DNA from 3 places in the Brevibacillus sp. FSL K6-0770 genome. Region 1 is predicted to be linked to each of the others. Evidence: riboswitches for the same ligand, from Rfam matches in the RefSeq annotation. Region 1 holds a riboswitch; each other region holds the start of a gene.

Region 1 (4,715 bases):
TTCATTTCGTCCATCCACACATCGAGATAGCTGGCAAAAATAAAGTCGCCACGCGGAATCATGTACGCCTTTTCGCTGCGGGTAAACGGCTTGTCGGTCAAAGCAGCGTACAGGCGGGAGTCTGCTTTGGAGTAAACCATCGCTTCAATCGTATCGGTGATCATGACATCGTACGTGCCGTTTGCGACAAGGCCCGGGATGTCCAGATTGTTTTGCACGACAGTCACGGTCGCGTTTTTCAAATAGTCACGCACGAACTTTTCATTGGTGCCGCCCGGATTTACCCCGATTCGCACTTCTTTCTTGTTAATGTCGGCCAGGCTCTTGTACTTGTCCTTGTCTTGCGCGCGAATCAACGGCGCTTTGCCAAATTCGATGTACGGATCGCCCATGTGCGCTTTTTTCTGCCGATCCGTGTTGCGTGTCACGCCGCCTACCGCGATGTCGAATTTGTTTGCCAGCAGATCGTCCATCATCGTCGGCCATGAAGTCTGCACAAAGCGCGCCTCTACGCCCAGGCTTTTGGCGAACTCTTTCATGGCGTCAATGTCGTAGCCTTCAAACTCGTTCGTCTTCGGATTCAAATATGTGAACGGCTTGTAGTCCCCAGGCGTTCCCACTACAATATATCCTCGTGCGATGATCTCGTCGAGGCGGGACTCAAACTTTTTATTGTCCTGTTTTTTGGCCGCTTCTACCGCCACGGCTTGTCCATTCGGTGTTCCCGCAGTTGCGGCAAACGCTCCGGTTCCAGTCATCAGCAATGTTGCAGCGAGTGTGCTCGCCACCATTCTTTTGGTCCACTTGTTCATCGGTTTCTTCTCCTCCTGGTTGTTGCTCTCTTTGTTTGTCTTGCTTTGTTCAAACTGTCTCATCCCTTATATCGCATCCCCCCTTTAACAGGGATGGGACCTACAGGCTAAACTTGCCAACCCCTTGTTGCAGTTCTTCCGTCACGGCGTTCAAATGCTCGACGGAACGGGCGATATCTTGAATGGCCTGAAGCTGCTCGGCTGTTGCCTCCACAACCTTTTGGGCATCAGAAGTAGCGAGCTTCGCGATGTGATGCATTTCATCCACCGAGGCGCTCACCTGCTCGGAGCCTGCGGACATTTCTTCCGATGCTGCTGACACCTCCAAAATATGGGCAGCAACATTGCGGGAAGACTCCAAAATATGCGCAAAAATTTCCCGGACTTCTTCAATCATCGTGATTCCTTCGTGCGCTTCGCGGTTGCCTGTGTTCATCACTTCGACGGCATGGCGGGTATCCTGTTGGATTTCGTGAATCAATGTCGCTATTTTCGCAGCCGATTCCTCGGATTGGTGAGCGAGATTTTTCACTTCTCCGGCCACGACGGCAAAGCCTCGTCCATGCTCGCCAGCCCGCGCAGCCTCAATCGACGCATTGAGAGCGAGCAGGTTGATTTGCGACGTCAACTGGCTGATCGTATCGAGAATCCCTTCGATTTCCTTGGAGCGGCTGTTCAAACGTTCGATGGCCTCAGTTGCTTTGGTCGTTCCTTCGCCGATGCTGCCCATTTGCCGCACCGCCTGCTCCACGACAGTCGTTCCTTGCTCAGCCTGTTCCGAAGCCTCGCGCGCCGCCTCGGAAACATGCGCAGATGTCTCGGCGATTTTCACGATCCCTGCTGCCATATCATTCATGGACAGCGCGACATCTTTGGAGCTGGTCGCCTGCGCTTCCGCTCCGCCTGCAATTTGATTGATCGATTGCCCGATGCGATTGACGTTTTCCGTCGCGTGCTCAATGCCTGCCGATACTTCCTGAGTAAAGCGCAGCACCTGCTCGGAAGATTGCGACACGCCCTCAATCAGACCTTTCAAGTGGGCAACAGTCTGGTTGAAGTCACGGGAAAGCACCGCAAGCTCATCCTTGCCGTCTACCGTAACGGTCTGCGTGAGATTCCCTTGCGCCACCACATTGACCACTTGGTTCAGACGCTGAATCGGTTTCACCAGGCGAACAGACAGCCAGTATACGAAAATGATCCCGAGCGCCAACACAACCAGTGAAATCGCAAGCAGCTTGATCGACAGCTCATTTACCGGAGCGTGCAAATCTTTGACCGGAGCCGTGATGAATACGCCCCAGTTCAGTTTCGTCGATGCGTATGAGGAGAACTGCGCTGTTTGCTCCTGCTGGTATTGAATAATTCCATGCCCGCCTTGCTGCGTCGCTTCAAATGCCGTTTTCAGCTCGGGAATGTCGCTTTCCAGCACGGATTGCTTCAAAATAAACTCGCTATTCGGATGCCAGATATACGTTCCTTTTTTGCTGACGAGAAAAGCATAGCCGCTGTGCCCGAATTTCTCTTCAGAAACCGTTTTTTGAATCTCATTGATTGGGATAGTAGAGCCGACATAGCCGTATTGGCGGTTGTCTTTCATCAATGGCAAGATGACCGTCACAATGTTATTGCCTGTCCGTTGGGAAACAACCGGCTCGGATACGATGATTTTCCCTTCGCCTTTTCCTGCTTCCTGAAAATGCGGACGGTCGGAAGGATTGGTTTCCTCTCCTTTGAAGTTGATGACCTTTTTGCCGCTCAAGTCATAGGAAAAGAAAAACGTTTCAAACTCAGGGTTTTTCTTTTGCGCTTCCTGAATCAGCCTCAAGTCATGCTCGAAATTGTTGTCTGAGGACATCATCTCCCCGACTGTTTCCACGATTCCGATTTTTTCCTGGAAGAAGCTGTCGATACGGATGGATAGATTGCTGGCTGTCAGTTCCGCTTCTTTGTCCAGGCTCGATGATAGCAATTGCGAAGAGCTGTAGTAGCTGGCCCCGCATACCGTGCCCAAGCTGATGATCAAAAGCAGGCACATAACGACAATTAACTTTTTCTTTAGACTTGATTCCATCACACGGTGTACCTCCTATCCTTTTTTTCACAACAAAAAAGACTGCCACCCGGACAGCCTTTTTGCGTTCGGCATGGCAACCCGGCTATCGTAGCAGCAGAGAAATGCAATCTGCTTGCCTTAGACCCGTGGCTTTGCGTCCCTGCCTTTCAACAGGTTTGCCTTTGTCATTTTTTGTCGTATTTTGTTTATAAATTTACTATAGCACACGAAAGTAAAAATGTGGGTTAACTTTCAAATAATGCCTTGGATTTTTTTCCACACGAAATCTTTACCCGATTTGTTTGATAGCTAAACTACTTTTCTTGCATAAAATTACAAAAAAGCCCCTCCAAGTAAACCATTGTGCGCTTTTCACGCCATGTCTACTTAAAGGGGATGCTATCAGATCATAGCTACTTCCCAGACTCCACAGCCAAGCTGCTTAACGTATCGGTAAGCAGCTCCAACTCTCTAAAGCTTGCCACAATTTGTTCAATCCGTTCTGTTTGTTCGTCTACACTCGCCAATACTTGCTCTACAGACGCACTCGATTGTTCCGTTACGCTATAAATCTGGGTGATTTCATCCACAATCCGCAGCGAGCCATTCTCCAACGCATGAATGAGCGTCTCAACCTCGCCCGCTTGAATCACAACGCTATTCGCGTTATTTGTAATTTGTTTTAGTATGGATTCTGTGTGCTGCGCAGCGTTTTGACTGTCTACAACAGCGGCTTGTCCGGTAATGATTTGCTTGGCAAGGTCGCTTGTCTTATTTTGGATATCCACCAATATGCCTGCTATTTCTTCCGTCGATTGCTGTGAATGGACAGCCAGCTTCCTCACTTCATCAGAAACCACGGCAAAACCCCGCCCGTGCTCTCCCGCACGCGCTGCTTCGATGGCAGCATTCAAGGCCAGCAGGTTGGTTTGGTTGGAGATCTCGCTAATCTTGGAAAGAACAGAACCGATTTGCTGATTTCGTTCATGAAGCTCGTTCATCAACGTCACGGTTTTATCGATGATCGTACTGATATGAGCCATTTGTTTCGTTAGCGTCGACACCTGTTCATTTCCTTCTTCCGTTACCTTCACAGTCGCTAATGTTAAATCTTTCATGCGCTGCGAACTGGCGGCTACTCGCTGAACTCCATGATTTGAATCTTGTACGGAGTTGGAGATATCGCCGACACTTGCTGCCTGCAGTTGCACGCCTTTAGCCACCTCGGAAAAAGACGTCAATACTTCCCGAGAGACGCGTTCCGTAAAAAGGACATTATCTTTTAGCGACAAGCTGAATTGTTTAAGCGTCTCCACCGAATGTAACACCTTACCAAAAATTTGCTCGATTTGCTGTTTAGCAAACAGCGTTTCCTTATGCCGGCTTTCCGCTTGCAAATACACGTTCTCGTTAAGCTTTGCGACATAGATCGTGATGATGGCAACCACGACGAGCGGAACATTATTTGCATCTGCATAAACATTCAGATATTGACCTAGATTCGCAGTAATGATGGCTACAACTGACATCGCAATAACAGGGCGATAGTTGGGATAAAGAGATACAAGAGCGAGGTACTCGAACAAATTTAGCATACTCCTCTCGGCTGTCCGGGGAAAAGTAAGCAAATGCATAACACAAATAAGAGAAAGGACGCCAACCAAGACATACGGAATGAGCAAAATGGTTTTCGCTGCGCGGTTCATCCACATCAGCAGCAAACAAATCCCGGCAAACACGAACCACTGAATGACAAAAGCAAGGCTTAAACCTCGTGTTATATCGATCGCTACTTGCAGTACTACCATAAGCCATCCAATGCAAATGACAATTTTATTGCGCTGCTT
Region 2 (4,715 bases), 4.0 Mb from region 1:
CCAAATTACTGACGCGTTGAAACGCCGCCACCAATGCGGAACGATCCAGCTCGACTTCCAGATGCCAGAGAAGTTTGACCTGACTTATATTGGCCAGGACAACGAGAAGCACCGTCCGGTTGTCTTGCACCGTGCGATGTACGGCTCGATGGAGCGCTTCATCGGCATCCTGATCGAGCACTATGCCGGGGCGTTCCCAGTATGGCTGACTCCGGTTCAGGCTCGCCTGATGAACATTAGCGAAGTGCACATTCCTTATGCAGAGCAAGTCAAAGAAAAACTGCAACAAGCAGGAATCCGCGTGGAGCTGGATGCGCGCAACGAAAAAATCGGCTACAAAATCCGCGAAGCGCAAGTGCAAAAAATCCCGTACATGCTGGTCATCGGTGAAAAAGAGATGGCTGACGGCACACTGTCTGTTCGCAGACGTGGCGTAGGCGATGAAGGTGCCATGACTGTGGATGCCTTCGTGGAAAAAATCCGCGCTGAAATCAACGAAATGAAGTAAAAACAACAAAACGGTCATGAAAAAGGGCAGTCTCTTCCGCGATGAAGAGAACTGCCCTTTTTGCTTTTTTCGTGATTCGTGAAAGGAAATTACAGAGCGGACTCCAGGCGGGACAACAGGGAGACGACCTCGCTCGATGCCTCCTGGAGCAAGAGATACGTTTGCTGCGCTCCCGCCAGATCTTGAGCCTGGTACTGCTCGACGGCTTGCTTGGCGTAAGCATGAACCATCCGGTGCGGCTCCTCAAGCTTTTTGAAGATCGGATTGTTTCGCACTTGGGCAGACAACTCGCCATAGTACCAGTTCCCGAGACGGCATGTGTGGTGGGAGCCCATTTCGCTTGCGTTCAAGTGCTCCAAGCCCAAAAACATGTTGTAAATTTTCCATTTCCACAGAAGATGGTCGGTTTTTGCCACGCGGACGATGTCTTTCGAGCTGAGCTTGACGTTGATCGTAAAGAATGTTTTGCGGTAATCGTCCATTTTTCGGCTCAATTCCAAAATCAGCTGGGCCGTATCCTTGGCGATTTCCTGCGAATGCGCGCTCAAGTCAAAAATCGTGGAGTTGCGGCGGGCAATGTCCGTTACGGAAGAAGCCTGCTCCTCGGTCATGGCGGCAATTTGCGAGGTCGATTGGCTGATTTCCTGCATCGCGGTCACAATTTTGTTCAAGGCGACGTCAGCGTATTGGGCCTCACTCACACAGCGCTCAACCAGTTTGCCTGTATCGTCCATTTGCTGGGTCACCTGATTGGAGACATGCTGCAACGATGCCATATTGGTTGTAATTTGGCTGATTTGTTCTTTTGTATGCTCGGCCAATTTGCGAACTTCCGAGGCGACAACCGCGAAGCCGCGCCCCTGGTCGCCTGCCCGCGCAGCCTCGATACTGGCGTTGAGGGCGAGCAGATTCGTTTGCTCGGCGATTTCCCGAATAATATGCACGACATCCTGGGTCTGGTGAATCTCCTGATCGAGCTTGTTGACGCGGCCCATGACCTCTTCGAAGACGCGCCCGACTTGCCGGATGTCTCCCAGTGCGGCATTGATGATCTGCCTGCTCTGTTCTGCGGAGTGGACGGCATCGTCCGTTCCTTCCGCCACCTTGATAGCGTGGTTGGCCACTTCCTGAATGGAAGCGCTCATTTCTTCCGTAGCTGCTGTCACGCTGTGGCTTTCCTCAATTTGTTCGTCCATGCCCGAGATGAGCTGTTTGGTCGTATCGAGCTGTGTCATATGATTCAACATGTCGGAGATGCCGAACAAAAATGATTTGAACGTCTCTTCCATATATACTTCCACGATCAGTTGCTGATCGAACGCTGCCAGTTTTTGGACGGATGTGACCATTTGCATCATTTGATGCGGCTGATGGCTCCATTTTTCCATCAAGATCGATGTCATGATCTGAATCAACATATGATGAGCGGAGATAAAATGATCGGCTGTCAGATGAATGCGGCTGTGAACTTGTCCAATCACAATTCTCGTCTTCACGTATTCGTAATCCACATTCGCCTGCAGAAACTGTTCAAGATACAACTCCAATGTGTGTTTCAATTTTCCTAGTGTTGAGTGGTCGAGAATCAGTTTTTGCAATTGATCAACAGCCGTGATTGCGCCGTAAAATTGGTCGACAATCTTCGCTTTAAAGGGCGAAAGCGTTTCGGCAGCATTTTTGACATGGGCGAGCGTGTCTTGATCCACCCCTAAAAAGGACAAGCGCTCCTTTACTCGTTCTCCTACTTGATCGATGTCAGTCGTGTGAGAGGATTTTACGTACTCTGTCCATGGCTTTGTTTTCTTCGTAAAAAATTGCATGCAGACCTCCGGATTCTTTGCTTTTCTCTTTTTTAGTCGTTCGCTTCAAAACGGGGGAAGAGAGCATACGTCAATGGTGCTTTGGTGAGTGAATTGGCGATAGTGGACACGACAAATGTTCTGGGATAAAATAAACCGACCCTACAGCAATAATAGGGTCGGTTGCACTACTCACTCCCAGCCATTCAAGTGCCCACATACAAATCGCTGATCATCGCTTCCACTTTCAGTTATACAATTTCACAATATATAGTCATATTAGCTTATATTAATTCAAAAAGGGAATAGCAAAAATGAGCTATTTACACTTTCAAGCAAAATATTATGGTTTTGCATAGGAACAACCAGGCGAAAGTGCAGGAAAGCTATTACGCCCGATCGTGGATATGATACGCTAGGAAAAAGGAGAGTGACAGCCAATGCCAGAGCAGTCGCCACTCGTTGATACACGAAATCGCCCTCTCCGCGATTTGCGTATTTCCGTGACAGACAAATGCAATTTTCGTTGCAGATACTGCATGCCTGCGGAAATTTTTGGACCGGACTTTGAGTTTTTGCCGCAGCACAAGCTGCTTTCATTTGAAGAGATTGTTCGACTGACCGACATTTTCGCCTCGCTTGGCGTCCAGAAAATCAGAATTACAGGCGGAGAGCCGCTCATGCGCAGAGGCTTGCCTGTGTTAATTGAAATGATAAAAAAAGTAGCAGGTATTCACGACATCGCTATGACCACCAACGGTTCGTTGCTCGTCCGCCACGCGCAGGCTCTGAAGGAAGCAGGACTTGACCGCGTGACAGTCAGTCTCGACAGTCTGGACAACGAGCGGTTCGGCACATTGAACGGCAGGGGCTATCCGGTAGAAGCTGTGCTGGACGGCATACGGGCGGCGGCTGAAGCAGGTCTTGGCGTGAAAATCAACATGGTCGTGCAGCGGGGAGTGAATGACCAAGATATTTTGCCGATGGCCAAATACTTCCGCGAGCAGGGGCATACTTTGCGCTTCATTGAATTTATGGATGTCGGAAACTCCAATGGCTGGAAGCTGGATCAGGTCGTGCCGTCCAGCGAAATCGTCCGCATGATTCACCAGGAGATGCCGCTTGTTCCGATCGAGGCAAATTACTTCGGGGAGGTCGCTTCGCGCTATCGCTACGAGGACGGGGATCAGGAGATCGGGCTGATTTCTTCTGTGACGCAAGCTTTTTGCTCCACCTGTACCCGCGCCAGGCTGTCCGCAGAGGGCAAAATGTACAACTGCTTGTTCGCTTCTGCGGGAGAAGACTTGCGCGAGCCGCTGCGAAACGGAGCGAGCGACGATGAGATCAGAGCGCAGATTCAGACGATCTGGAGCAAGCGCGATGAACGATATTCAGAAGAGCGGCTGGATGAGACGCCTGGCCTCGTAAAACGTCCCAAGGTGGAAATGTCGCACATTGGAGGATAGTGTGTGATAAGCCTTGACAAAGACAACTCTAACCTGTATCATGAATTGAGTGTATAAACACTTCATACTTCGAGAACAAGCAGAGGCGCCCAGCTTCTCACCTGCGTCGACGTCTTCCACGACTGTTGACAGGTAACTCTTATGCAAAGATCCTTGGATCTGATGAAATTGCTTAGGTGAGATATGTGCGGGCGCAGATGCGTTCGCACATTTTTGTTCCTTCTCGAAATTGACGGAGGTGGCAAGTATTAGCAAGGATCAAATGTTAATCAACGAAGCGATCCGTGCCCGTGAAGTCCGTTTGATCGGTGCTGACGGGAGCCAATTGGGAGTCGTACCTTTTAGGGAAGCGTTGCGCATTGCCCAGGAAGCCGAACTGGATCTGGTAAACGTTGCTCCTACAGCCAAACCGCCTGTTTGCCGTATCATGGACTATGGAAAGTTCAAGTACGAGCAGGCGAAAAAGGAGAAAGAAGCGCGGAAAAACCAGAAGATCATCGAGCTGAAAGAAGTGCGTTTTTCGTCTAACATCGAGGAACACGATTTTCAAACCAAGCTTCGCAACGTCCGCAAGTTCTTGGAGGATCATCACAAGGTGAAGTGTACGATCCGTTTCCGTGGACGTGAAATCACCCACTCCGAAATCGGCCTTGGCGTTATGGAACGTGTGGCTGCCCAGTGTGAAGATCTCGCTACGCCTGAGCGTAAACCGAAGATCGAGGGCCGCAGCATGATCATGATTCTGGCTCCGAAAGCGGAAAAGTAAGATAGTAGTTTAGACAGGAGGATTTTTCAGATGCCTAAAATGAAAACCAACAAGGCTGCTGCGAAACGTTTCAAAAAGACTGGAAGCGGCCAATTGAAGCGCGACCGCGCATTTGGTAGCCACTTGTTCGCTAACAAATCGACGAAAGCGAAGCGCCACCTGCGCAAAGCTGCACT
Region 3 (4,715 bases), 4.6 Mb from region 1:
AAAACCCATTGGCGCGAACTTGTCGTCAATCCCGATGATCAGCTTGTTCGCGTCAGCGCCTGTTTTTTGACTGCCGCAGCCGACTACCAATGAAAATACGGCTCCTACCAGCAAGGATAGCAAAGCAAATTTTTTCATGATGATTCCCCCTAGTCCGACTATCTCTATATTTTACTCTGATAAAGTGGTAATACGTTAACAAGGTATCATGATAGCACATCATCAGAAAAGAGTCGATACTTTAGCAAAGAAAAGCGAATATGAAAAAGATTCCAAATAAATAACGCCGGGATTTCTCCCAGCGTGCGCTTGTTTGTATGCGGATTCTCCCGCTCAATCACGGGATGCGAATTAGCAGATGCACGTCTTGCGCTTCTTGCCGATGGCTCCGCGCGCTACGATTTTTTCGATATACGCAGTCGCAAGCGGCACCTTGCACGCCGTATTGCCGACGTCGACGTGTACTTTCCCGATAGCCTCGGCAACTTCCACCGCTTCGGCATGCAGAGCAGGAACATAGGCGCCTGCCGCGATGACAAAATGATTCATCGTGTACCGCACCCGGTTTCGCTCCTCGTGCACGGTCTGTTGGACTCGCGCAAGCAATGCCCTGATCTCCGGCAAGTCCAACTGCTCGTCAGGAGCGATTGACAAGTAGTTCGCGTACGTGCTCCAGCCGCATGCGGCGATCATTTCTTCTTCCGCTTCTATCCACTCGCGGGCCAATTCCAGTGCGAAAGGGCTTTCTGCCGCCACTCCCGCTACCGTATACTCCGCGAGCATATACCAGTACGCCTGTCTGACCCAGCCTTGCAGTTGCTCCTTCGTCACCGTTTTTGGATTGATGGCCAGCCCTGCCAAATACATCGCATCATGATTGCCCGTCTCGTACAGAGCCTGCACCAGCTTTTGATCGCGCTTGACCTCTTTCACCAGCTTTTTCATATCGCCAATGCGTACGCCGAAGAACGGCTCTCTGGCGCCATGGCGCAAAAAAGTCTTTTTTGTCTGCTCGCTCCCCAGCGCTTCAAGCTTTTGCAAGACTTCTTCCACAGTCATGTCTTTCGCCCTCCCTTTTTCTCTAGCATAACCACTTCTGCATTGCTTTTGCCCTTATAGAATAGAAAAAAGGTAGCGCAGGACCATGATCGAAGCCATCCCCACGACCACCGTTCCCAGCAAGCTGCGCGTCCAGATCGCCACGAGAAAAGTCGGGATTGCTGCCATCAGCTCGACATTGGTCAACAGCGGAGCCAGCTTGCCTTCGTGCAAAAACAGCTCCTGTCCGACCAGCGCGGCCATGACGGAAATCGGCACATAATGCAGCCAGCGGACACCCCATTCGGGAAGCTGCATGCGAGACAGCACCATCAACGGCAGTACCCGCGGCAAAAACGTGACCAAAGCACAGCCAGCAATAATGAGAAAGACGTCCCATCTCACTTCCATCGTTCGATCACCATCCCGATTGTCGATGCGCAAAGCGTGGCAACGATGACGCCAAGGTTGCCCGGATACACGACTGATACCCCGACTGCGATCACGACGGCGCACACAGCCACGAGAACGTCCCGCCTGATCTGCAAGCGGCTCATCATCGCCAGAACCAAAAGCCCGATGAACATGGCTGGCAAGGCGAAATCAAGCCCCAGCCCTTCCGGATTGGCAATCCATTGCCCAAAATAGGCGCCTGCCAGGTTGGCGACGATCCAGTTCAAATAAGCCGTCACATTCAAACCGTGCATCCATTTTTCGTCGATCTGTTTTTTCTTCGCCGCTTCGTTAATGGCAACCCCGAAAGTTTCGTCCGTCAACAGCGAGCCTACCAGCATGTTCTTGAACGCTGACAGATGGCGAAAATAAGGAGAGAGAGCCGCACTCAGCAAAATATGGCGCAAATTCACAAACAAAATCGTAATGATAATTCCTGTAGCCGAGCTGCCCGCCGCGATCATGCCTGCCGCGATGAACTGTGCAGAGCCTGCGTACAGCAAAATGCTCATCAAAGCAATTTCCATGATGCTCAGCCCAGCCGTCTTTTCCAGGACACCTGCCGCAAATCCGATGCTCAAATAACCGAGCAAGGTCGGAATGCAATCTTTGACCCCCTGCATGAAGCTTCCCTGATCTCTTGCGTTCGACAACGTTTCTACGTGCAGTTGCTCTCGCCCCACTGTTCTCCCTCTCTCTCTTTTTCACTGCTGGTTAAGAAAGCTTTTTCCCGTAACCACCTGGTAAAGATCCGGTTTGTTTCGCCAAAGCGTCTCGACTTTTTCCGGTCCCAGCACCTTTGTCACTTCTGCAAACATAATGTCGTGGCGAATGTACTCGACAGCCACCAAAACGAGAGCCGGGTCCTTCGTTTTGACGGCCCAGGCAGCCGTATTTGGCGCAAAATTGGCGATCAGGACTTCCTCCAAATCTCGCGCCACGATCGTGAGATGCCCGCCCATGCGCTCTTCTGCGACATCTGGCGCCATGTAGTCATGGTGATACGTCGTTCCCACCCGCGTCTGTGCTTGCCCAAACAGCACGGTAAAAACAGAAATGCCTGCCTCTGTGCACGCATCTACACTTTCCTGGATAGCCGGCACCTGCGGCTCCCAGATCGACAGCCATACTTCTCCTGTCGCCTGCTTGATCATTTGCCGCATCTCCGTCAGCACCAGTTCGTCGCCGCTGATCCGGCGAATCACATCGACTTCTTGCTCAGACTCCAAAGCGGACAAGCTTTTTTCCAAATAGTCGAAGGACTGCTCGAACTGTCCACGCAATCTGCGAATCAACTCTCTGGCCGCAAGCGGCGCGTAAGTCACAGGCTCTGAAGGCACCGTATAGACCGCCCCTTTTTCCAGCAGCTTGCCTATGACCTCGTAAATCATCGAGCGCGGTACGCCGGAGCGCTTGCTGATTTCGTATCCGGTAATCGGGGAATGCTTCAACAAGCCAATGTAAGCCTTGCACTCGTATTGGGAAAAACCGAGCTTTTGCAACTCTTTGTAAATGTCGTCCATATCGTCCTCTTTAGTCGTTAGTCTTATACTCACTATAATGCCTCTCCCGCCAAACATGCAACAAAAAAAGCCCTCGGCATTCGAGAGCTTTTTTCACACATGCTGTTAAGCGATTTCTTTCACTTTAATATAAGAAACGTTTCGCACATTGATGACGATATCGTCGTACTGGAGCCATCCATCTTTCTGGTTGGCGACCATCTGGATGATCTCTTCCGGTTCTGTCGTCTCAATGCGGATCACTTCTCCCCCTGAAAAGTGAAATTCGATTGTTTTCGTCTCTGCCATCCTCTCATCCCTCCTCTTCTCTCTATCTTTATCGGATGGATGGTAAAATTTTGTTACGCTACTCTTACCGTTACCTTAATTCTGACTATTTTTATAAAGAATTGGTTATTTTTACCCTACCAAAACTTGACAAGACTGTTTCTTTTGGATTATATTTTGCATGATTCGACATGACTATACATTTTTCGCAAACTGAATGACAAAGGCAAAGTCATCGAAAGGTGGCGACGCAAAACCACGGGTCTAAAGTCTTCGACCATGACAGCCGGGTTGCCATACATCATGTGCGTAATTGTGCGATGATGGTGACTGAAGGCTGTTCCCGTGTGTGGAATGGCCTTTTTTGTGTGAAAAACGTCTCGACGTTTTTCAAGAAATTGGATGTGGCCGCTTGCGGTCAACAAAACGGTCATGGCCGTTTTGTGTGCAATCTCATAGAAAGGAGGCGCCAGTCCATCTATCAACAGTAAACTTGTACATGAAAAAACAAAAGAGAGATAAAAATGGAGTGGAGTATTATGTACAAACTGGTTGATTCAGTAGAGTCTTTGGCGAGTTTTCACCAAATCAAGGAGAGCGTTTGGACCTCCATGGGCTTTGAAATGGAATACGTCAAAAATGGTTCCGATGCTTATTTGCTATTGTCAGAAGATGACGAAGCAGGCGGTACTTTTGAATTTACGCCACATGAAAAATCTTCTGCTTTTCTCCGCAATTTGTTTCAGGACGTGTTGAGCGCCGATATGAAAGTGGTGGAAGTAGACAGTTTCGCTGTCTTGCCGAAATACCGTGGAAAACTGGGACGTTGGGGCGTTGCCCTCATGATCGATTATGCTGAAAAACACGGTTATACGCATGCAGTCGGTTTAGCAGACCCGGCTTTTTTTCAGTTGATTAATACAAAATACAACGTCAAAGCGACACAAGTGAAGGATATGGTCTATTACAAAGGGGCGAACGCCATCCCGACCATTTTTCACCTGCAGGAAGCCTATACGAGCAAGGACCATCCCGCATTTTCCTGGTATCAAACGCTTTGCAAACAAATAAAAGTTGAGGTTAGCTGACATGGAACTTTTACAAAGAAGAAATAATTGGGTCGTCATTGTTTTTGCAAGCATCATTACCGTGGTGCAAATCGTGAATCTCATCATGGGAGTGCCGATTTCCTTCGTCTTGACTGTGCTCGGTATTTTGTACGGAGTGCTGGCGCCGTTCGCGTATTTGTCCAATCGTCCGGCGTGGCGCGACAAAATGGCTCCATTCATGAAGTTTTTCAACTTCGCGGTAATCGGCATCTTCATGTTCATAATTACCGGGCTTGATCCTTGGCTGGTCAATATTATGACCATCATGTTCTTCGTAGCCGTCATGGGGATTTATCAGGACAGGCTGATCAACATTTTGACGATC

The links. Region 1 has a riboswitch for cyclic di-GMP ahead of NST23_RS27025 (methyl-accepting chemotaxis protein). Riboswitches for the same ligand answer to the same signal wherever they lie in the genome.
Region 2: linked by a shared signal. The riboswitch ahead of NST23_RS08050 (methyl-accepting chemotaxis protein) and the one ahead of NST23_RS27025 (methyl-accepting chemotaxis protein) in region 1 are both predicted to bind cyclic di-GMP.
Region 3: linked by a shared signal. The riboswitch ahead of NST23_RS05500 (GNAT family N-acetyltransferase) and the one ahead of NST23_RS27025 (methyl-accepting chemotaxis protein) in region 1 are both predicted to bind cyclic di-GMP.

What each region holds. Positions count from the first base shown of each region.
Region 1 covers NZ_JBBOBQ010000001.1:5,683,610-5,688,324, forward strand. Annotated here, with positions in the region: gene NST23_RS27020 (transporter substrate-binding domain-containing protein) at 1-812, opposite strand, end outside; gene NST23_RS27025 (methyl-accepting chemotaxis protein) at 913-2,886, opposite strand; cyclic di-GMP riboswitch class I at 2,959-3,059, opposite strand; gene NST23_RS27030 (methyl-accepting chemotaxis protein) at 3,282-4,715, opposite strand, start outside.
Region 2 covers NZ_JBBOBQ010000001.1:1,635,945-1,640,659, forward strand. Annotated here, with positions in the region: gene thrS (threonine--tRNA ligase) at 1-508, shown strand, start outside; gene NST23_RS08050 (methyl-accepting chemotaxis protein) at 598-2,328, opposite strand; cyclic di-GMP riboswitch class II at 2,477-2,559, opposite strand; gene moaA (GTP 3',8-cyclase MoaA) at 2,748-3,773, shown strand; gene infC (translation initiation factor IF-3) at 4,036-4,539, shown strand; gene rpmI (50S ribosomal protein L35) at 4,570-4,715, shown strand, end outside.
Region 3 covers NZ_JBBOBQ010000001.1:1,073,965-1,078,679, reverse strand. Annotated here, with positions in the region: gene NST23_RS05530 (amino acid ABC transporter substrate-binding protein) at 1-138, opposite strand, end outside; gene NST23_RS05525 (DNA alkylation repair protein) at 352-1,059, opposite strand; gene NST23_RS05520 (AzlD domain-containing protein) at 1,114-1,449, opposite strand; gene NST23_RS05515 (AzlC family ABC transporter permease) at 1,440-2,114, opposite strand; gene NST23_RS05510 (TrmB family transcriptional regulator) at 2,196-3,014, opposite strand; gene NST23_RS05505 (hypothetical protein) at 3,120-3,302, opposite strand; cyclic di-GMP riboswitch class I at 3,497-3,580, shown strand; gene NST23_RS05500 (GNAT family N-acetyltransferase) at 3,893-4,369, shown strand; gene NST23_RS05495 (methyl-accepting chemotaxis protein) at 4,371-4,715, shown strand, end outside.